Regions from separate parts of the Streptomyces sp. NPDC043853 genome, predicted to be linked through region 3. Evidence: predicted binding sites of a transcription regulator. Region 3 holds the regulator's gene; each other region holds the start of a gene.

Region 1 (6,978 bases), on a different contig from region 3:
CTACGCCCTGGGCCTCGGCCTGATCCTGTGGATCACCGGCCTGCTGGGCGCCGGCAAGGCGGCCGCCCACTACCGGTGGGCGCGGCGCGCCTTCACGACCCCGCCCCGGGACCGGACGCGGGTCCCGGACCGGCACCCGCTCCAGGAGCAGGGGCCGGCGCGCCGATGAGCATGGCCGGTGCACCGGCCACCCGGGTCAGGAACACCGTCGCCGCGTTCCGCCCCTGCGGCTTCACCTTCCGGCGGAGCTCCTCCGGCTCGACCGCCGAGCCCCGCTTCTTCACGGTCAGCACCCCGACCTCGCGCTCGCGCAGCAGCGCCTTGAGCTTCTTGAGGTTGAAGGGCAGTACGTCGGAGATCTCGTACGCCGTCGCGTAGGGGGTGGGACGCAGTTCGTCGGCGGTGACGTAGGCGATGGTCGGGTCGATCAGCCGGCCGCCGTCGAGGCCGGCGGCGACCTCGGCGACCAGGTGGGCGCGGATCACCGCGCCGTCGGGCTCGTAGAGCCAGCGTCCGACCGGACCGGGCTCGGGGTCGGGCAGCGGCCGCTCCGGGCAGAGCGAGTGCGGGCCGGGCAGCAGGGTGGCCCGGACCGCGCCGGGGGCCGTGCCGAACCAGAGCACCGCCTCCTTCACGTCCCCGTGGTCGGAGATCCACTCCGCCTCCGCCTCGGCGGGGACGGCCTCGTGCGGGATGCCGGGCGCCGTCTTGATCGCCGCGCAGCGCGTCGTACGGGCGGCCCGCACGGCCCAGGACAGCGGCGGGGAGTACGCCTCCGGGTCGAAGGTGCGGCCCCTTCCGCCGCGCCGCGCCGGGTCGAGGAAGACGGCGTCGAAGCCGGTGAGGTCGACCTCCGTCACGTCCGCCTCGCGGACCTCGACCATCCCGCCGAGCCCGAGCGCCTCGGCGTTGGCGCGGGCGACGGCGGCGGTCAGCGGGTCGCGGTCCACGGCCAGCACCTCGATCCCGGCCCGGGCCAGGGCGATGGCGTCTCCGCCGATGCCGCAGCACAGGTCGGCGAGGCGGCGCACGCCGAGCGCGGCGAACCGCTCCGCGCGGTACGCCGCCACGCTCGCCCGGGTGGCCATCTCGACCCCGCCGGGCGTGAAGTACATCCGGTACGCGTCCTCGGCGCCGAACTTCGCCACCGCGCGCTGGCGCAGCCGGGCCTGCCCGAGCGCCGCGGACACCAGCTCGGCCGGGTGCTCGCGGCGCAGCCGGGTGGCGACGGCGAGCTCCTGGGCGGGGTCGTAGTCGCGCAGGGAGTCGAGGAGGGTGCGGCCCTCGGGGGTGAGCAGGGAGGCGAAATCGTGCGGGTTCACCGGGTCATTGTGCGCCAGTCGATGGAAGGTGCGGGTCCGGCCGTGGTGTCGGCGGAGGAGTCGTATCGACTGCTGACAATATGCCAAGCTATGCAGCTAGTAGGAAAAAAGGGACAAAAGGCCCGTCGGGGCGTCGGCTCGCGCGGTCGGTTCGGGGTGGCGCTGGCCGCGCTGCTGGTTGCCGCCCTGGGCACCGCCTGCGGCTCGTCCGAGACGGAGAAGGCCCCGACCAAGGCGGGGCCCAAGGCCGGCGGTGAGGCGGGTGCGGCCGGCGCCCAGCACGACCGGGCGGCGCTCGCCAAGAAGAAGGAGCTGGCCCGGCTCGCCGCGGTGAAGAGGTGGGGGCTCGCCAAGCCGCCGCTGATCGCCCCGGCCGCCCCGAAGCAGAAGCCGGAGATCGAGACCCGCGAGGGCTTCGAGGTCGACGACCACGAGGGCCTGCCGCCGGTGTTCACCACCATCCCCACCGAGGAGAAGGTCGTCTTCCTGACCGTCGACGACGGCGCCGAGAAGGATCCCGCGTTCCTGCGCATGATGAAGGAACTCGACATCCCCTACACCGCCTTCCTCAGCGACTACCTGGTGCGGGACAACTACCCGTACTTCAAGGAGATGCAGGCGGCCGGCGTCACCCTGAACAACCACACGCTGAACCACCGCTACATGCCGGCCCTCTCGTACGAGAAGCAGCGCCAGGAGATCTGCGGTCAGCAGGACAACATCCAGAAGCGCTTCGGCAAGCGCCCCACGGTGTTCCGCCCGCCGTACGGCAACTACAACGAGGACACCCTGCGCGCGGCCAAGTCCTGCGGCATCAAGCACGTCCCGCTGTGGAACGAAGAGGCGTTCCCCGACCGGATGGACTACCGCGAGTGGGACCGGGACATCCACCCCGGCGACATCATCCTCACGCACTTCCGGGGGCGGGAGGACTGGAAGGGCACCATGCCTGACATGATTCGTCAGGTCATGAAGACCGTGACGGACAAGGGATACGCGGTGGGTCGCCTGGAGGACTACCTCTGACCTCCGCTGGTCGGGCCCGAGTTCACCGATCCGCCGATCCCCGGGAAGCAGAGGGTCACACCGGATGCCGAGCACCCACCGCCGTGGCGCGACCGCCCCGTTCCGCGGAACCGTTCCTGCCCGCGTGGCGCGCCGCCTGACGGCCGGGCTGCTCACGGCGGGTGCTCTGGCGATCGCCCTCTCCGGGTGCGGGGACAGCGTGGAGCCGATCGAGCGCCTGGGCCGCAAGGCGACGGGCGAGGCCACCGCCGGCCCGTCCGGCGGCCCGGCCTCCCCGGTGCCGTCGACCGGGCCGTCGGCGAGCTCCGAGGCGTACCGGCACTGGGGCCTGACCCGCCCGCTCGAATTCGCCCCGAAGCCGGAGCGGAAGCCGGCGCTGCCGAAGGCGGCGCCGGGACGGGTCCCGGTGGTCGACCGAATACCCGTGCCGGCCGGGGAGAAGACGGTCTTCCTGACCTTCGACGACGGTGCCGAACGGGACCCGCGCTTCCTGCGGCTGGCGGCCGACCTGAAGCTCCCGATCAGCATGTTCCTGACGGACAGCGTGGCCTCGGGGGGCTACGACCACTTCGCGCAGCTGCGCGACCAGGGCAACGGCAGCGCGATACACAACCACACGCTCACCCACCCGAACATGCGGACCCTCTCCTACGAGGCGCAGAAGAACCAGATCTGCGGCCAGCAGGACCGCCTGGCGGCCCGCTTCGGCACCCGCCCCCGCCTGTTCCGCCCGCCGTACGGCAACTACAACGACAACACCCTCCGCGCGGCCAGGGACTGCGGCGCGGAGGCGGTGGTCCTGTGGCGCGCGTCGATGCAGATCAAGAACCTCCAGTACGCCCAGGGCTCCACCCTCCGGCCGGGCGACATCATCCTGGCCCACTTCCGCGGCCCCGCCGAGCTCAAGGGCACCACGGAGACCGAGATGACCACCCGCATGCTGCAGAAGATCCAGGAGCAGGGCTTCAAGATAGGCCGCCTGGAGGACTACCTGTAGCGGGTGCCGGTGCCGGTGCCGGTTCGGGTGCCGGTTCGGGTGCCGGTGCCTTCGCCCCGGCCTTCGCCCCCGGCCTTCGCCCCCGGCCTTCAGCCCACCCGCACCTCCGCCGGTTCCGGCGCGCTCCGCGCGTCCGTCTCCCGCTGGCGTTCCGCGCTGTCGCTGATCCGGAGCAGCAGGGCGATCATGATCCAGTTGGCCAGCAGCGAGGAGCCGCCCTTCGCCAGGAAGGGCAGCGCCTTGCCGGTGAGGGGGATCAGGCCGGTCACCCCGCCCGCCACCACGAAGACCTGGAGGGCCAGGGCCGCGGACAGGCCGACGGCGAGCAGCTTGCCGAAGGGGTCGCGCGCGCCCAGGGCCATCCGCAGCCCCCGCTGGACCAGCAGCGCGTAGAGCAGCAGGACCGCCATCACCCCGGCCAGGCCGAGTTCCTCGCCGACCGTGGTCAGGATGAAGTCCGACCGCCCGGCGAACTTGATCAGCTCGGGGTGGCCCTGGCCGAGCCCCGTGCCGGTGATGCCGCCGGTGCCGAAGCTGAAGAGGGCCTGGGCGGACTGGTCCGAGATCAGGCCCGGGGGCCGCTGGTCCGGCGGGAGGAAGATGGCCATCGGGTTCAGCCACGCCTGGACGCGGTTCTTCACGTGCGGCTCCGTGGAGCCGACCACGAACGCGCCCACCGCCGCCATCAGCACGCCGAAGACGATCCAGCTGGTGCGCTCGGTGGCGACGTAGAGCATCACCACGAAGACGCCGAAGAAGATCAGCGAGGTGCCCAGGTCCCGCTCGAAGACCAGCACCAGCATGGCCATGACCCACACGGTGACGATCGGGGCGAGCTGGCGCATGGGGGGCAGCTGCACCCCGAGGAAGCGGCGGCCGGTGAGGGCGAGGGTGTCCCGGTGGAGGACGAGGTAGCCGGCGAAGAAGACCGCGATCATGATCTTCACGAACTCGCCCGGCTGCACCGAGAACGGCCCGATGAAGATCCACCGTTTGGCGCCGTAGGTGTCGGCGCCGAAGAAGGCCGGGGCGATCAGCAGCACCAGGGCGACCGCCATGGTGAGGTAGATGAACCGCTGGAGGTAGCGGTGGTCGCGGAGCAGGGCGATCACCGCCAGGCAGGCCGCCACTCCGATCACCGTCCACAGCAGCTGCCCGGGAGCGTTCGCCTCGCCGCCGTACCGGTCGATGTACGCCTGGTCGAGCCGGTGCAGCAGCACCAGCCCGAACCCGGTGAGCAGCATGGCCAGCGGCAGGATCAGGGGATCGGCGTACGCGGCGAACCGCCGTACGCCCAGGTGCGCGACCAGCGACAGCAGGGCCATGCTCAGCGTGAAGCCGGGCAGGCCCGCCGGCGGCTCGCCGTTCATCGCCAGGCCGGCGTTGGTGTACCCGTAGACGGTGATGCCGAGGACCAGGACCAGGAGCAGGGCTTCGGTGCGGCGGCGGGCGCCCGCCGCCGTGGGTCTCAGCCCGCGCACGGGGCGCCCGCTGCCGTGCCCGCCGCCGCCCGGTCCGTGCGGAACCCTGCGTCGACCTGCTCGGCAATGGGGCGTTTTATCTTCATATCGTCTATGACGTCGATACGCCTTCCGGGGTTGCCCGCGGCCCGCTGAACGGGGCGCCCGAACCCGTGTGCGGGGCGGCCGGGCGGCGCGGAATCGCCGTCCCGCGGCCGAAACCCGGTGTCCCGCAACGCCGGACGGCGCGAATTGGCACTCCGCTTGACCGAGTGCTAATCGCCGGAATAGTCTCGGGCCTGGCACTCGCCACCGGTGAGTGCCAACACAGCGACGGGCAGGTCCGGCACCCGCGACGACGGATCCACCTGGTCGCCACCTCAGACAGTTAACCCCGTGAGATCTCCGAAGGGGGAGGTCGGACCGTGACGACCACCAGCTCCAAGGTTGCCATCAAGCCGCTCGAGGACCGCATTGTGGTCCAGCCGCTCGACGCCGAGCAGACCACCGCCTCTGGCCTGGTCATCCCGGACACCGCGAAGGAGAAGCCCCAGGAGGGCGTCGTCCTGGCCGTGGGCCCGGGTCGCTTCGAGGACGGCCAGCGTCTGCCGCTCGACGTGAACGTCGGCGACATCGTGCTGTACAGCAAGTACGGCGGCACCGAGGTGAAGTACAGCGGCGAGGAGTACCTCGTCCTCTCGGCTCGCGACGTCCTCGCGATCGTCGAGAAGTAATTCACCCGAAGCAGAAGATGCTTCTGAGCTGCGCCCCTGGTCCCCGCTGATGTGACGGGCGGCGAGGGGCGCGGTTCGTTAACCCCAGATTTTTCGAGAGGGCTGAACCGCTCCCATGGCGAAGATCCTGAAGTTCGACGAGGACGCCCGTCGCGCCCTCGAGCGCGGCGTCAACAAGCTTGCCGACACGGTCAAGGTGACGATCGGCCCCAAGGGCCGCAACGTCGTCATCGACAAGAAGTTCGGCGCCCCCACCATCACCAACGACGGTGTCACGATCGCCCGCGAGGTCGAGCTCGACGACCCGTACGAGAACCTGGGCGCCCAGCTCGTCAAGGAGGTGGCGACCAAGACCAACGACATCGCGGGTGACGGCACCACCACCGCGACCGTGCTGGCCCAGGCGCTGGTCCGCGAGGGTCTCCGCAACGTCGCCGCCGGCGCCTCCCCGGCCTCCCTGAAGAAGGGCATCGACGCCGCGGTCAAGGCGGTCTCCGAGGACCTCCTCGCCACCGCCCGCCCGATCGAGGACAAGACCGACATCGCCGCCGTGGCCGCGCTCTCCGCGCAGGACCAGCAGGTCGGCGAGCTCATCGCCGAGGCGATGGACAAGGTCGGCAAGGACGGTGTCATCACCGTCGAGGAGTCCAACACCTTCGGTCTCGAGCTCGAGTTCACCGAGGGCATGGCCTTCGACAAGGGCTACCTGTCCCCGTACTTCGTGACGGACCAGGAGCGCATGGAGGCCGTCCTCGAGGACCCCTACATCCTGATCAACCAGGGCAAGATCTCCTCCATCCAGGACCTCCTGCCGCTGCTGGAGAAGGTCATCCAGGCCGGTGGCTCCAAGCCGCTGCTGATCATCGCCGAGGACGTCGAGGGCGAGGCGCTCTCCACCCTCGTCGTCAACAAGATCCGCGGCACCTTCAACGCGGTCGCCGTCAAGGCGCCGGGCTTCGGTGACCGCCGCAAGGCGATGCTGCAGGACATGGCCACCCTCACCGGTGCCACCGTCATCGCCGAGGAGGTCGGCCTCAAGCTCGACCAGGCCGGTCTGGACGTGCTGGGCTCCGCCCGCCGCGTGACCATCTCCAAGGACGACACCACCATCGTCGACGGCGCCGGCAACTCCGAGGACGTCCTCGGCCGCGTCAACCAGATCAAGGCCGAGATCGAGGCCACGGACTCCGACTGGGACCGCGAGAAGCTCCAGGAGCGCCTCGCGAAGCTGGCCGGCGGCGTGTGCGTGATCAAGGTCGGCGCCGCCACCGAGGTGGAGCTGAAGGAGAAGAAGCACCGTCTGGAGGACGCCATCTCCGCGACCCGCGCCGCGGTCGAGGAGGGCATCGTCTCCGGTGGTGGCTCCGCTCTGGTCCACGCCTCCAAGGTCCTCGCCGACAACCTGGGCAAGGACGGCGACGAGGCCACCGGTGTCGCGG
Region 2 (6,978 bases), on a different contig from region 3:
ACGGCTGATCGGGCCCGGAGGCGTCGATCAGAAGTCCATGTCACCGCCCGGCATGCCGCCCGGAGCGGCCGCGGCCTTCTCCGGCTTGTCGGCGATGACGGCCTCGGTGGTCAGGAACAGGGCCGCGATGGAGGCCGCGTTCTGCAGGGCGGAACGGGTCACCTTGGCCGGGTCGATGATGCCCTCGGCGATCAGGTCCACGTACTCGCCGGTGGCGGCGTTGAGGCCGTGACCCGGGGTGAGGTTGCGGACCTTCTCCACCACGACGCCGCCCTCGAGGCCGGCGTTCTCGGCGATCTGCTTCAGCGGGGCCTGCAGCGCCAGCTTGACGGCGGCGGCACCGGTGGCCTCGTCACCGTCGAGCTCCAGCTTCTCGAAGACCGAGGAGGCCTGCAGCAGGGCCACGCCACCACCGGCGACGATGCCCTCCTCGACGGCCGCCTTCGCGTTGCGGACGGCGTCCTCGATGCGGTGCTTGCGCTCCTTGAGCTCCACCTCGGTCGCGGCACCGGCCTTGATGACGGCAACGCCACCGGCGAGCTTCGCCAGGCGCTCCTGCAGCTTCTCGCGGTCGTAGTCCGAGTCGGAGTTCTCGATCTCGGCGCGGATCTGGTTGACGCGACCGGCAACCTGGTCGCTGTCACCGGCACCGTCGACGATCGTGGTCTCGTCCTTGGTGATGACGACCTTGCGGGCGCGGCCGAGCAGGTCCAGGCCCGCGTTCTCCAGCTTGAGGCCGACCTCCTCGGAGATGACCGTGCCGCCGGTGAGGATGGCGATGTCACCGAGCATGGCCTTGCGGCGGTCACCGAAGCCCGGGGCCTTGACCGCGACGGAGCGGAAGGTGCCGCGGATCTTGTTGACGACCAGGGTCGACAGGGCCTCGCCCTCGACGTCCTCGGCGATGATCAGCAGCGGCTTGCCGGACTGCATGACCTTCTCCAGCAGCGGAAGGAGGTCCTTCACGTTGCTGACCTTGGAGTTGACGATGAGGATGTAGGGGTCCTCGAGCGCCGCCTCCATGCGCTCCATGTCGGTCGCGAAGTACGCCGAGATGTAGCCCTTGTCGAAGCGCATGCCCTCGGTGAGCTCGAGCTCCAGACCGAAGGTGTTGGACTCCTCGACGGTGATGACGCCTTCCTTGCCGACCTTGTCCATGGCCTCGGCGATGAGCTCGCCGATCTGGGTGTCGGCGGCGGAGATGGAGGCCGTGGAAGCGATCTGCTCCTTGGTCTCGACATCCTTCGCCTGCTCCAGCAGGGCGCCGGAGACGGCCTCGACGGCCTTCTCGATGCCGCGCTTCAGGGCCATCGGGTTGGCGCCGGCGGCCACGTTGCGCAGGCCCTCGCGGACCAGGGCCTGGGCCAGAACGGTCGCGGTGGTCGTACCGTCACCGGCGACGTCGTCCGTCTTCTTGGCGACTTCCTTGACCAGCTCGGCGCCGATCTTCTCGTACGGGTCCTCCAGCTCGATCTCCTTGGCGATGGAAACACCATCGTTGGTGATCGTGGGAGCGCCCCACTTCTTCTCGAGGACGACGTTGCGGCCCTTGGGGCCAAGCGTGACCTTGACGGCGTCGGCGAGCTGGTTCATGCCGCGCTCGAGACCGCGCCGGGCCTCCTCGTCGAACGCGATGATCTTGGCCATGTGAAGTGGTCCTCCCGGACTGGGGTGGATTGCCTTCGGACCGCGCCCGGCGCCCGCGACGGACGGCTTGCGCACCTGACGGTTCCTTCCCGCCCGGCCCGCGAGCCTCACCGACTCGGTCCTCGTCTTTATCACTCTCACCCGGAGAGTGCTAACGCCAATGATTAGCACTCGACCCCCTCGAGTGCAAGCGCCTGCGAAGCAGGCTCATTGAGGGGTGGCGGTCGGGCGACGGGTGGGCGCAAGCGAGTCAGGCGAGCTGTGGACATCGCCCGGACAAGACTCAGGCAGGAGCGCCGGCGGACACCGGCGGACGCGCGAGGGGCCCGCATCCCTGTCCGGGATACGGGCCCCTCGCGGGTACGTCTGTCGGTGGTCGAACGCCGTTGGATCAGACCTGCGCGAGCTTGACCATGTCAGCCTGCGGGCCCTTCTGGCCCTGCGAGATCTCGAACTCGACCCGCTGACCCTCTTCAAGGGTGCGGTACCCGTCCATCTGGATGGCGCTGTAGTGGACGAACACATCCGCACCACCGTCGACCGCGATGAAGCCGTAGCCCTTCTCCGCGTTGAACCACTTGACGGTGCCCTGAGCCATGCCTAACTCCCCTATTACTGGCCCTTGCGCAGGATCACACTTCGCGATCCCGGGTCATAACTTGCGTCGGAACGCGTCGACCGCGGCTGAATGTATCCGGACCGGAGCTGTCTGCAACAGGTCATTCCGACGAGAAATCTGGACATGCGGAAAGGCCGAAATAGTCGGAAAATTTGCCATACTCCTGGGCAACACGGGCCTGACAGAAGGCGCCAATGCCCCATATCGCACACGCACATTGGCCCGATGTCGACCATGGAAGCGCCCGTTCATATGCGGCGGGCAAGAACAGCGGAGGGGGCTTCCCCAACTCTACCGCGCCCAATCAAGCAGAATTGCCCCCTCCGCTTTTGCGGAAGGGGCAATTCAGGGGTTGCGCGTGTCAGCTACCGACGGGTCACCGAGGCTTCACCGCCGAGCCGGCATCAGGTCGCCGTAATGGCGCCGGGATTCAGCAGCCGCCCGCGACGGCCGGGATGATGGAAACTCCGGCACCGTCCGGCGTCGCCGTCTCCAGCCCGCCCTCGAAGCGCACGTCGTCGTCGTTGACGTAGACGTTCACAAAGCGGCGCAGCTTGCCCTGGTCGTCCAGGACGCGCGCGGCGATGCCCGGGTGGTTCTGCTCCAGGGAGTCGATGACCTCGGCGAGGGTCGTGCCCTCGGCGGGCACCTCGGCCTGGCCGCCGGTGTAGGTGCGCAGGATGGTGGGGATGCGGACGTTGACGCTCATGGCGACACTGCCTTTCCGGTAGTGCGTAGGGGGTGGTCAGGCCAGGCCGGCGGCGCGGAACGCGTCCAGGCTGGGGCGGATGACGGCGGTCTGGCCGGTGTCCCCGGCGACCGCGTCCAGGGTCTTGAGGCCGTCACCGGTGTTGAGGATGACGGTGGTCAGCGCAGGGTCGATCTGCCCGTTCTCGATGAGCTTCTTCGTGACGCCGACGGTCACGCCGCCCGCGGTCTCGGCGAAGATGCCCTCGGTCTGCGCGAGCAGCTTGATGGCCTCGACGACCTGCTCGTCGTTGACGTCCTCCACGTAACCCCCGGTGCGGCGGGCGATGTCGAGCACGTACGGGCCGTCCGCCGGGTTGCCGATCGCCAGGGACTTGGCGATGGTCTTCGGCTTCTGCGGGCGGACCACGTCGTGACCGGCCTTGAAGGCGGTGGAGACGGGCGAGCAACCCTCGGCCTGGGCGCCGAAGATCTTGTACGGCTTGTCCTCGACCAGACCCAGCTTGATGAGCTCCTGCAGACCCTTGTCGATCTTCGTGAGCTGCGAGCCGGAGGCGATCGGGATCACGATCTGGTCGGGCAGCTGCCAGCCGAGCTGCTCGCAGATCTCGTACGCCAGGGTCTTGGACCCCTCGCCGTAGTACGGGCGGAGGTTGACGTTGACGAAGCCCCAGCCCTCGCCCAGCGGGTCGCCGATGAGCTCGGAGCAGAAGCGGTTGACGTCGTCGTAGTTGCCCTCGATGCCGACCAGGTCGCCGCCGTACACCGCGGCCATGACGACCTTGCCCTGCTCCAGGTCGTGCGGGATGAACACGCAGGACCGGAAGCCGGAGCGGGCGGCCGCGGCGCCGACGGCGCCGGCCAGGTTGCCGGTGGAGGAGCAGGACAGGGTGGTGAAGCCGAAGGCGCGGGCGGCCTCCACGGCGATCGCGACGACGCGGTCCTTGAAGGAGTGCGTCGGGTTGCCGGAGTCGTCCTTGACGTAGAGCTTGCCAGTGACGCCCAGCTCCTTGGCCAGGTTGTCGGCCTGGACCAGCTTGGTGAAGCCCGGGTTCAGGTTCGGCTTCTCCGCCACGTCGGCCGGGACGGGCAGCAGCGGGGCGTACCGCCAGATGTTGTTGGGGCCGGCCTCGATCGCGGCGCGGAGGGCCTCGACGTCTTCAGGAGATCCAGTGCCGACGGGCAGGTCGTACGCCACCTCGAGCGGGCCGAAGCACTCGGCGCACGCGAAGATGGGGCCGAGGTCGAAGCGGGTGCCGCACTCGCGACAGGAAAGCGCGGCGGCGGGTCCGAGATCGACAGAGGTGGCGACAGTCTGTGCAGCCATGATGGCGAGGCCCTTTCTCCTCATCTTCCTCGTGACGCACTTCGCCACGAGACGGATTTGGCACCTTCCCTAGCCGGGGACCTCGCTGCGTGACGCATCGCGAGACCGACTGGAGGGTTGCCGGGGCTTCAACGGGCCGTTTCCCTCTGCCCCTCTGGATGAGCGGTATGGCTCCGGGCCGCGCGCTCTATGGCGCACCCGGGCGTTTGTCTGCGCCGTACCCCGGCATGCGGAGGTCCAGCGCGTTGTTCAAGACTGTAACCGAAGGTGCGGGCGGGTGAGACAGCTGTCCGAACCGCGAGATGGATCACGTTTGGGGAGTACCGGAGTGCTGCAAGAGGTGGAGCGCTGGCTGGCAGACCGCTCCTGGTCCGCCGCCGACAGGCCGCTCGACCAGCTGTTTTCCGCCAAGCGGGCGGCCGGGACGACGGTCAGCGTGGTGCTGCCCGCACTCGACGAGGAACCCACGGTCGGGGAGATCGTCGAGGTGATCCGGCGGGACCTGATGGACGGGCTGCCGGTCCCTCTGGTCGACGAGCTGGTGGTGATCGACTCCGGTTCCACCGACCGGACCGCCGAGGTGGCCGCCAAGGCGGGCGCCCGCGTGGTGCACCGGGACGAGATCCTGCCCCGGATACCCGCCCTGCCCGGCAAGGGCGAGGTGCTGTGGCGCTCGCTGCTCGCGACCACCGGCGACATCGTCTGCTTCGTCGACGCCGATCTGCGCGACTTCTCCTCCGTTTTCGTCTCCGGGATCCTCGGCCCGCTGCTGACCGACCCGGAGATCCAGTTCGTCAAGGCGATGTACGACCGCCCGCTCGCCGGCGGCGGTCCCGGTGCGGCGGGCGGCCGTCCCGGTGCGGCCGAACAGGGGGGCAGGGTGACCGAGCTGGTCGCCCGCCCGCTGCTCAACCTGCACTGGCCGCAGCTGGCCGGCTTCGTGCAGCCGCTGGGCGGCGAGTACGCCGTCCGCCGGTCCCTGCTGGAACGCCTCCCCTTCCCGGTCGGCTACGGCGTGGAGCTCGGACTGCTCGTCGACGCACTGCACACGGTCGGCCTGGACGCCCTCGCGCAGGTCGACGTGGGCGTCCGGCTGCACCGCCACCAGGACGGCCGTGCGCTGGGCCGGATGGCCGCCGCGATCTACCGCACCGCACAGGTACGGCTGTCCCGCGGCCATCTGGTCCGGCCGGTCCTGACCCAGTTCGAGCGGGGCCCGGACGGCTTCGTTCCGCACACCTACCCGGTGGACACGGAGGAGCGGCCGCCGATGTGCGAGATCGAGGAGTACCCGTCCCGCCGCGTCGCGTGAGGACGGCCACACCACCCACAACCCGGCGCAACGGACGTTTGAGCGAGCGCGGGCCGGGCTAGGTTCGCCGCATGGCTTCCCAGCTCCTCGTCGCAGCGAACCGTGGCCCGCTCTCGTACGACCTCTCCGCCGACGGCACACTCGGCGCCCGGCGCGGCGGAGGCGGGCTGGTCTCCGGCCTGTCCGCCGCGCTCGACGGGCAGCCGGACGCCCTGTGGATCTGCGCGGCGCTGAGCGAGGGCGACCGCGAGGCGGTCCGCCGGGGCGTGTCCGAGCCGGGCGTCCGCATGCTGGTCATCGACCCGGACGTCTACCACGAGGCGTACAACGGCATCTCGAACTCGGTGCTCTGGTTCACCCACCACGGGCTGTACGACATCCCGCACGCGCCGGTCTTCGACGCGGAGTTCCGGCGCCGCTGGGCCTCGTACCGCACGTACAACCGGGCCTTCGCGGAGGCGCTGGCGGCGGAGGCCGCCGAGGGCGCGGCCGTGCTGGTCCAGGACTACCAGCTGTCCCTGGTCCCGGGGATGCTCCGGGAGCTCCGGCCGGACCTGCGGATCTCCCACTTCACGCACACGCCGTGGGCCTCGGCCGACCAGCTGTGGATGCTCCCGGACGACATCCGCGAGGAACTCCTCTGGGGCCTGCTGGGCGCCGACGAGCTGGGTTTCCACACCTGGGGATGGTCGGCGGCGTTCATCCGCGGCGCGCACATCGACAGCGCGAGCGGCACGGCGGACGGGGTCTGGCCGACCGGGGACCCCTGGCGCGGGGTGCACCACCGGCGGGCCGGCGGGCCGCGGCGCAGCACCCGGGTGGCGGTGTACCCGCTGGGAGTGGACGGGGAGGAACTGCGCCGGCTGGCCCACCGGCCGGAGGTGGACGACCGGCTGGCCGCGCTGCGGGCCGACATCGGCGACCGGAAGACCATCGTCCGCGTCGACCGCACCGAACTCTCGAAGAACATCGTCCGCGGCCTCCTCGCCTACCGGGAGCTGCTGGCCGCGCACCCCGAGTGGCGCGGCGAGGTGGTCCACCTGGCCTCGGCCTACCCCTCCCGGCAGGACCTGGCGGTCTACCGGGACTACACGGCGGCGGTCTCCCGGTTGGCGCTGGACATCAACGCGGAGTTCGGCACGGCGGACTGGCAGCCGGTGCTGGTCTCCGTGCAGGACGACTTCGCGCGGTCGCTGGCCGCCTACCGGCTGGCCGACGTCGCACTGATCAATCCGCTGCGGGACGGGATGAACCTGGTCTCCAAGGAGATCCCCGTGGTCTCCGAGCAGGGCTGCGCGCTGGTGCTGTCGACGGAGGCGGGCGCGTACGCGGAGCTCCGCGAGGACGCGCTCGGGGTGAACCCGT
Region 3 (6,978 bases):
CACCTTGGGGATCACCAGCACATGGGTGGGCGCCTGGGGGTTTATGTCGCGGAAGGCGACGGTGGTGTCGGTCTCGCGGACGATCGTCGCGGGCACCTCACCCGTGACGATCTTGCAGAACAGGCAGTCCGCCTGCGGTTCCCCGGCCATGGCCGTCGCCTCCCGTGCTCCTGGTCGTGGTCCTGTGGTCCTGGTCGTGATCCGATCGCCGGCGCGCGTACCCGCGCGGCCGTGTGATCACTTCCCGTCGCATCGTATCGGGCGGGTCACGCCCAGCGGCCGGTACGGGCCAGCAGTACGGCGACCGCTGCGGTGCCGGCCGTCGAGGTGCGCAGCACGGAGCGGCCCAGCCGGTACGGCCGGGCGCCGGCCTCCGCGAACACGGCGAGCTCCTCGGGGGAGACGCCGCCCTCGGGGCCGACGACCAGCACGACCGAACCGGCCTGCGGGAGTGCGGCCGTGGCGAGCGCTCCGGAGGGGGTGTCGCGGTCCTCGTGGAGGACCACCGCCAGGTCGGCCCCGGCCAGCAGCGCCGCCACCTGCTTGGTGGACATCGCCTCGGTCACCTCGGGGAAGCGGACCCGGCGGGACTGCTTGCCCGCCTCGCGGGCCGTGGCCCGCCATTTGGCCAGCGACTTGGCACCGCGGTCGCCGCGCCACTGGGTGATGCAGCGCGAGGCCTGCCAGGGCACGATCGCGTCCACGCCCGTCTCGGTCATGGTCTCGACGGCCAGTTCGCCCCGGTCGCCCTTGGGCAGGGCCTGGACCACCGTGATCCGGACCTCCGGCTCGGGCTCCTCCCCGATGGCCCCCAGGTCCATGACGACCAGCCGGTCCTTGCCCTCGGCGGCCTTGACCACGCCCTCCGTCCAGTGGCCGCGCCCGTCGGTGAGGACCACGTCCTCGCCGGGGTTCAGCCGCTTCACGGACACCGCGTGGCGGCCTTCCGGGCCGTCCAGCACGAACTCCGGTCCCGCCGGGACCTCTTCGACCACGAACACCGGGGCCGTCATGACGCACTCCTTCTCCGCACCGCCTGCAACGCGCTCTGCGCCTCGGCCACTTCGGCCGCCAGGACCTCCACCAGCTGCCCGGCCGGCAGCGACCGCGCCTGCCGGTGACCCTGGCCCGCCCACAGTGCCATGCCCTGTGGGTCGCCTGCCTCCGCCGCCGCCCTGCGCAGCCCCGAGGTCAGGTGGTGGACCTGGGGGTAGGCGGCCGGCGCGTACGGTCCGTGCTCCCGCATGAACCGGTTGGCCAGGCCGCGGGCCGGACGTCCGGAGAACGCCCGGGTGAGTTCCGTACGGGTGAACAGCGGGTCGGTCAGGGCCTTCTTGTGCAGGGCGTGGGCCCCCGACTCGGGGCAGGCCAGGAAGGCCGTGCCGAGCTGGGCGGCGTCCGCGCCGGCCGCGAGCACCCCGGCGATCTGCGAGCCGCGCATCAGCCCGCCCGCCGCGACCATGGGCAGCGCGACCGCCTCGCGGACCTGGCCGACCAGTGCGAGCAGGCCGGTGCCGGTGCCGTCGGCGTTCGGGTCGTCGCGGTGGGTGCCCTGGTGGCCGCCCGCCTCGATGCCCTGGACGCAGAGGGCGTCGGCGCCGGCGTCCTGGGCGGCGCGGGCCTCGGCGACCGAGGTGACCGTGACCATGGTGAACGTACCGACCCGGCGCAGACAGGTGAGGGCGGACGGCGAGGGGCAGCCGAAGGTGAAGGAGACCACCGGGACCGGGTCCTCCAGCAGAATGGCCAGTTTCGCGTCGTACGCGTCGTCGGTGGTGCCGGCGGTGTCCTCCGCGGCGAGCGAGACCTCGTACCAGCCGGCCTCGCCGGCCAGCTGTCCCCGGTAGACCTCGACCGCGGCCGGGTCGGCGGGCCCGTACTGCGGGAGGAAGAGGTTGACGCCGAACGGCCGCCGGGTGAGCCCGCGGAGCAGCTTGATCTCCTGGTACATGCCGTCGGCGGTCTTGTAGCCGCCGGCCAGGAATCCCAGCCCGCCGGCTTCGCAGACGGCGGCGGCGAGCGGCGGGCAGGACGCTCCGCCCGCCATGGGGGCCTGCACGATCGGGTACTGGTGAAGACCGTTCGGTGCGGAGGACATGAGCTGCATCGTGCCACGTCCCCCGCACCTCAACGAATCGCTCCATTCGCCTGGCATAGTCCGGTTGTGCAACCGGCCAGGCGCCGCGCCGCGGTACGGAAAACCCGCGGCGGCGGCAGGCGGCTCAGCGGCCGTTGAAAGCGTCCTTGAGCCGGCTGAACAGGCCCTGCTGGCCCGGCGCGAACTGACCCATCGGCCGCTCCTCGCCGCGCAGCTTCGCCAGCTGCCGCAGCAGGTCCTCCTGCTGGGCGTCCAGCTTCCCCGGGGTCTGCACCTCGACGTGGACGATCAGATCGCCCCGCCCGCCGCCGCGCAGGTGGGTGACACCGCGGCCGTGCAGCGGGATCGACTGGCCGGACTGGGTGCCGGGCCGGATGTCGACCTCCTCCATGCCGTCGAGGGTCTCCAGCGGGCACTTGGTGCCCAGCGCGGCCGCGGTCATCGGGATGGTCACCGTGCAGTGCAGGTCGTCACCGCGCCGCTGGAACACCTGGTGCGGCAGCTCGTGGATCTCCACGTACAGGTCGCCGGCGGGGCCGCCGCCGGGGCCGACCTCGCCCTCGCCGGAGAGCTGGATCCGGGTGCCGTTCTCCACGCCCGCCGGGATCTTGACCGTCAGGTTGCGGCGGGACCGGACCCGGCCGTCGCCCGCGCACTCGGGGCACGGGGTCGGGACCACGGTGCCGAAGCCCTGGCACTGCGGGCAGGGACGCGAGGTCATGACCTGGCCGAGGAAGGACCGGGTCACCTGGGACACCTCGCCGCGGCCGCGGCACATGTCACAGGTCTGCGCGGAGGTGCCGGGCGCGGCGCCCTCGCCGGAGCAGGTGGTGCAGACGACCGCCGTGTCGACCTGGATGTCCTTGGTCGTGCCGAAGGCGGCCTCGTCCAGCTCCAGGTCGAGGCGGATCATCGCGTCCTGGCCGCGCCGGGTGCGCGAGCGCGGACCGCGCTGGGACGCCTGCCCGAAGAAGGCGTCCATGATGTCCGAGAAGTTGCCGAAGCCACCGGCCCCGAAGCCGCCCGCGCCACCGCCGCCGCCGGAGGCGGACAGCGGGTCGCCGCCGAGGTCGTAGACCTGCTTCTTCTGCGGGTCCGACAGCACCTCGTACGCGGCGTTGATCTCCTTGAAACGCTCCTGCGTCTTGGGATCGGGGTTCACGTCCGGGTGGAGCTCACGGGCGAGCTTGCGGAACGCCTTCTTGATCTCGTCCTGCGATGCGTCGCGGCGCACGCCGAGTACGGCGTAGTAGTCCGTGGCCACTTACGACTCCGCCAGGATCTGTCCGACGTAACGTGCCACTGCGCGTACCGCTCCCATCGTTCCGGGGTAGTCCATGCGGGTCGGGCCGACCACGCCGAGTTTGGCGACTGTTTCGCCGCCCGAACCGTAGCCGACCGAGACCACCGACGTGGAGTTGAGTCCTTCGTAGGCGTTCTCGTGGCCGATGCGTACGGTCATCCCCGACTCGTTGACCTCGCCGAGGAGCTTGAGGAGCACGACCTGCTCCTCGAGTGCCTCCAGCACCGGCCGGATGGTCAGGGGGAAATCGTGTCCGAAGCGGGTGAGATTGGCGGTGCCGCCGATCATCAGCCGCTCCTCGGTCTCCTCGACCAGGGTTTCGAGGAGGGTGGCGAGTACCGTCTGGACCGTCGTCCGGTCCTCGGTCTCGAAGGATTCCGGCAGGTCCTGCACCAGCTGCGGCACGTCGGCGAAGCGACGGCCGACGACCTTGCCGTTGAGCCGGGCCCGCAGGTCCGCGAGGGACTGCTCGCCGAACGGCGTGGGGCAGTCGACCATGCGCTGCTCGACCCGCCCGGTGTCGGTGATCAGGACCAGCATCAGGCGGGCCGGGGCGAGCAGGAGCAGCTCCACGTGCCGGACGGTGGAGCGGGTCAGCGACGGGTACTGGACGACGGCCACCTGACGGGTCAGCTGCGCGAGCAGCCGTACGGTCCGGCCGACGACGTCGTCGAGGTCCACGGCCCCGTCGAGGAAGTTCTGGATGGCGCGCCGCTCGGGCGTCGACAGCGGCTTGACCCCGGCCAGCTTGTCGACGAACAGGCGGTAGCCCTTGTCGGTGGGAATGCGGCCGGCGCTGGTGTGGGGCTGCGCGATGTAGCCCTCCTCCTCCAGCACGGCCATGTCGTTGCGCACGGTGGCGGGCGAGACACCCAGCTGGTGACGCTCGGTGAGCGCCTTGGAGCCGACCGGCTCCTCCGTCCCGACGTAGTCCTGGACGATGGCGCGCAGCACCTCGAGTCTGCGTTCGCTGAGCATCGCGTGCCACCTCCAGCTGTGAGCGTCCCGCTGCGGTCCGTGATTGGCACTCACGCGGTGCGAGTGCCAGAGATCCCCCCGGTCAGTGTACGGCGGGCAGGTGTGTCCGAGGCAAGGGAGCCCGGCGCGGCACTCGTCACGCTCGCCCCGTCCGGGCGCCTTCCCGCCCACCCGTCAAGGTAGCGTCGCGCCATGGACGTGCGATGGGAAGAGGCGGGCTGGGAACGGCTGACCGGACGGGCCGGACGGCGGCGACTGCCGGTGTGGGACTGCACGGTGGGGCTGGTGGCCGGGGACGACGCGGTGCTGCTGGTGGACCCCGGTTCGAGCGTGCGCGAGGGCGCGGAGCTGCGTGCGCAGGCGGAGCGGCTCACGGGCCGCCGGGTGACCCATATCGCATTCACGCACGGGCATTTCGATCATGTCCTGGGCGCGGCGGCGTTCTCGGGGGCCGAGGTCTTCGGCGCGGTCGGGCTGGACGGGCTGCTGGGCAGCGAGCCGGGCCGGGAGGAACTGCGCGGGGACGCGGTGCGGCACGGGCTGCCCGAGGAGGACGCGGCGGGGTCGGCCGAGCTGCTGGCGGCGCCCCGGCACCTGGTGTCGGGCGAGTGGACGCTGGAGCTGGGCGGGGTGCAGGTGCTGCTGGCGAACGTGGGGCCGGGGCACACGCGGCACGACCTGGCGGTGTTCGTGCCGGGCGGCGGCCGGGAGGTGGTCTTCTGCGGGGACCTGGTCGAGGAGTCCGGGGAGCCGTTGGCGGGCCCGGACGCGGTGCCGCGGCAGTGGCCGGCGGCGCTGGACCGGCTGCTCGCCCTGGGCGGTGAGGACGCGCTCTACGTGCCGGGGCACGGGGCGGTGGTCGACGCGGCCTTCGTGCGTGCCCAGCGCGCCACACTGGCCGAGCGGTTCGGCGTGTCGCCTTGATCCGCTTCGGCGTGTCGGCTTGATCTCCGGGCGGTTGCCCCTACCCTCGGCCGGATGCGTGAGTACTCCCCCGACCTGACCCCCGCGTGGAAGCGCCCGAAGCCGGTGCCGGAGGTGGCGGCCGAGCCCGATCTGGTGGTCGAGGTGGCGGGCACGGACTTCTGCGGGGCGGTGGTGGGCTGCGAGGCCGGCACGGTCATGCTGGAGGACCGTTTCGGCAAGCGGCGGGTGTTCCCGCTGGAGCCGCGCGGGTTCCTGCTGGAGGGGGCGGTGGTGACGCTGGTCCGGCCCTCGCGCGCACCGGCGCCTCCGGCCCGTACGGCCTCGGGGTCGGTGGCGGTCCCCGGCGCCCGGGCGCGGGTGGCCCGGGCCGGCCGGATCTACGTGGAGGGCCGCCACGACGCGGAGCTGGTGGAGAAGGTGTGGGGCGACGACCTGCGCATCGAGGGCGTGGTCGTGGAGTACCTGTCCGGGGTGGACGACCTGCCGGCGATCGTCGCCGAGTTCGGCCCCGGGCCGGACGCCCGGCTGGGTGTCCTGGTGGACCACCTGGTGCCGGGCTCGAAGGAGTCCCGCCTGGCCGCACAGGTCTCCGCGGTCCCGGGCGTCCTGGTGGTGGGCCACCCGTACGTGGACGTCTGGCAGGCGGTGAAGCCGTCCGCCGTGGGCATCGCGGCCTGGCCGGTGGTCCCGCCGGGGCAGGACTGGAAGACGGGCGTGTGCCGGGCCCTGGGCTGGCCTCCGAACACGGGCGCGGCCTGGCAGCACGTCCTGTCCCGGGTGGGGTCCTACCGGGATCTGGAGCCGACGCTGCTGGGGCGGGTGGAGGAGCTGATCGACTTCGTTACGGTCGGTGGTGCGGCCTGACGCCCGGATAGGTGCCGAACTCGCTGGTGTCCAGCTCGGTGCCGAGGAGGTCCAGCCAGAGCGCCTCGCCGAACTTCGTGATCTGCTGCGTCCTGTAGTCGGCTTCGTCGCCCTTCCCGACGGGACGGGTGAGCAGGACGCAGTGCGCCACGATGGGGTCGATGATCAGGTAGGCGGGCACCTTGCCCGCTGCGTAGATCGAGCGCTTGACGCCGTAGTCCCTGTCGACACTGGTCTTGGACACGACCTCCACCACGAGGGTGATGAGCTGGGAGGGAAGGAGGCGGCCCGAGTCCGGGCGGGCCTCGCGCTCCAGGACCACCAAGTCGGGGACGGGTTCGCTGGCCTCGTCGACGATGTCGATGTCCTGGGTCTGCAGCCGTGCCCACCGCTTGCGCGGAATCTGGTCCTGCACCCCTTCCACGATCAGGTTGTGCACCAGATCGGGTATGGCCATCATCACGATTTCCCCCCGGAGGAGCTCGACCTTGACGCCCTCGGGAGCCTCGAACTGGTCGAAGAACTTCGCCATCCCACGCTCGTCCACAGCGGTCATCTCCGTGGTCCTCCACATCCGCCGCGTACCGTCCACGGCAGCCTAGGGACAGGGTAGGCAGTGCAAGCCGGATCCGCGGGGATTCACTCCGGCGAGGGATCAGTCCACGAGGTCGCGCACGACCGCATCGGCCAGCAGCCGCCCCCGCAGGGTGAGGACGGCGCGGCCGGCCTCGTACGGGGCGGGCTCCAGCAGCCCGTCGGCCAGCGCGCGGCGGGAGGCCGCGAGGCCGGCCGGGGCCAGCAGGGACAG

Evidence for each region. The regulator HrcA, encoded in region 3, represses chaperone genes, less so after heat shock. The targets are predictions, from matches to a motif close to TTNGCACTCNGNNNNNCNGAGTGCNAA.
Region 1: groES (co-chaperone GroES) is a predicted target of HrcA. The motif match lies at 5,058-5,084, and genes of this name have one in related genera.
Region 2: groL (chaperonin GroEL) is a predicted target of HrcA. The motif match lies at 1,812-1,838, and genes of this name have one in related genera.

The regions. Positions count from the first base shown of each region.
Region 1 covers NZ_JBWKDJ010000008.1:141,212-148,189, reverse strand. The annotation lists gene AC067U_RS21960 (hypothetical protein) at 1-169, shown strand, start outside; gene AC067U_RS21955 (class I SAM-dependent methyltransferase) at 93-1,322, opposite strand; gene AC067U_RS21950 (polysaccharide deacetylase family protein) at 1,413-2,348, shown strand; gene AC067U_RS21945 (polysaccharide deacetylase family protein) at 2,413-3,345, shown strand; gene AC067U_RS21940 (FtsW/RodA/SpoVE family cell cycle protein) at 3,435-4,826, opposite strand; gene groES (co-chaperone GroES) at 5,231-5,539, shown strand; gene groL (chaperonin GroEL) at 5,655-6,978, shown strand, end outside.
Region 2 covers NZ_JBWKDJ010000004.1:501,033-508,010, forward strand. The annotation lists gene groL (chaperonin GroEL) at 28-1,647, opposite strand; gene AC067U_RS14490 (cold-shock protein) at 2,039-2,245, opposite strand; gene AC067U_RS14495 (ubiquitin-like small modifier protein 1) at 2,697-2,975, opposite strand; gene thrC (threonine synthase) at 3,012-4,301, opposite strand; SAM riboswitch class I at 4,319-4,466, opposite strand; gene AC067U_RS14505 (glucosyl-3-phosphoglycerate synthase) at 4,630-5,613, shown strand; gene AC067U_RS14510 (alpha,alpha-trehalose-phosphate synthase (UDP-forming)) at 5,685-6,978, shown strand, end outside.
Region 3 covers NZ_JBWKDJ010000002.1:602,792-609,769, forward strand. The annotation lists gene AC067U_RS08010 (histidine triad nucleotide-binding protein) at 1-150, opposite strand, end outside; gene AC067U_RS08015 (16S rRNA (uracil(1498)-N(3))-methyltransferase) at 267-1,013, opposite strand; gene AC067U_RS08020 (nitronate monooxygenase) at 1,010-2,098, opposite strand; gene dnaJ (molecular chaperone DnaJ) at 2,223-3,362, opposite strand; gene hrcA (heat-inducible transcriptional repressor HrcA) at 3,363-4,379, opposite strand; gene AC067U_RS08035 (MBL fold metallo-hydrolase) at 4,572-5,303, shown strand; gene AC067U_RS08040 (DUF3097 domain-containing protein) at 5,358-6,170, shown strand; gene AC067U_RS08045 (Uma2 family endonuclease) at 6,148-6,726, opposite strand; gene hemW (radical SAM family heme chaperone HemW) at 6,826-6,978, opposite strand, start outside.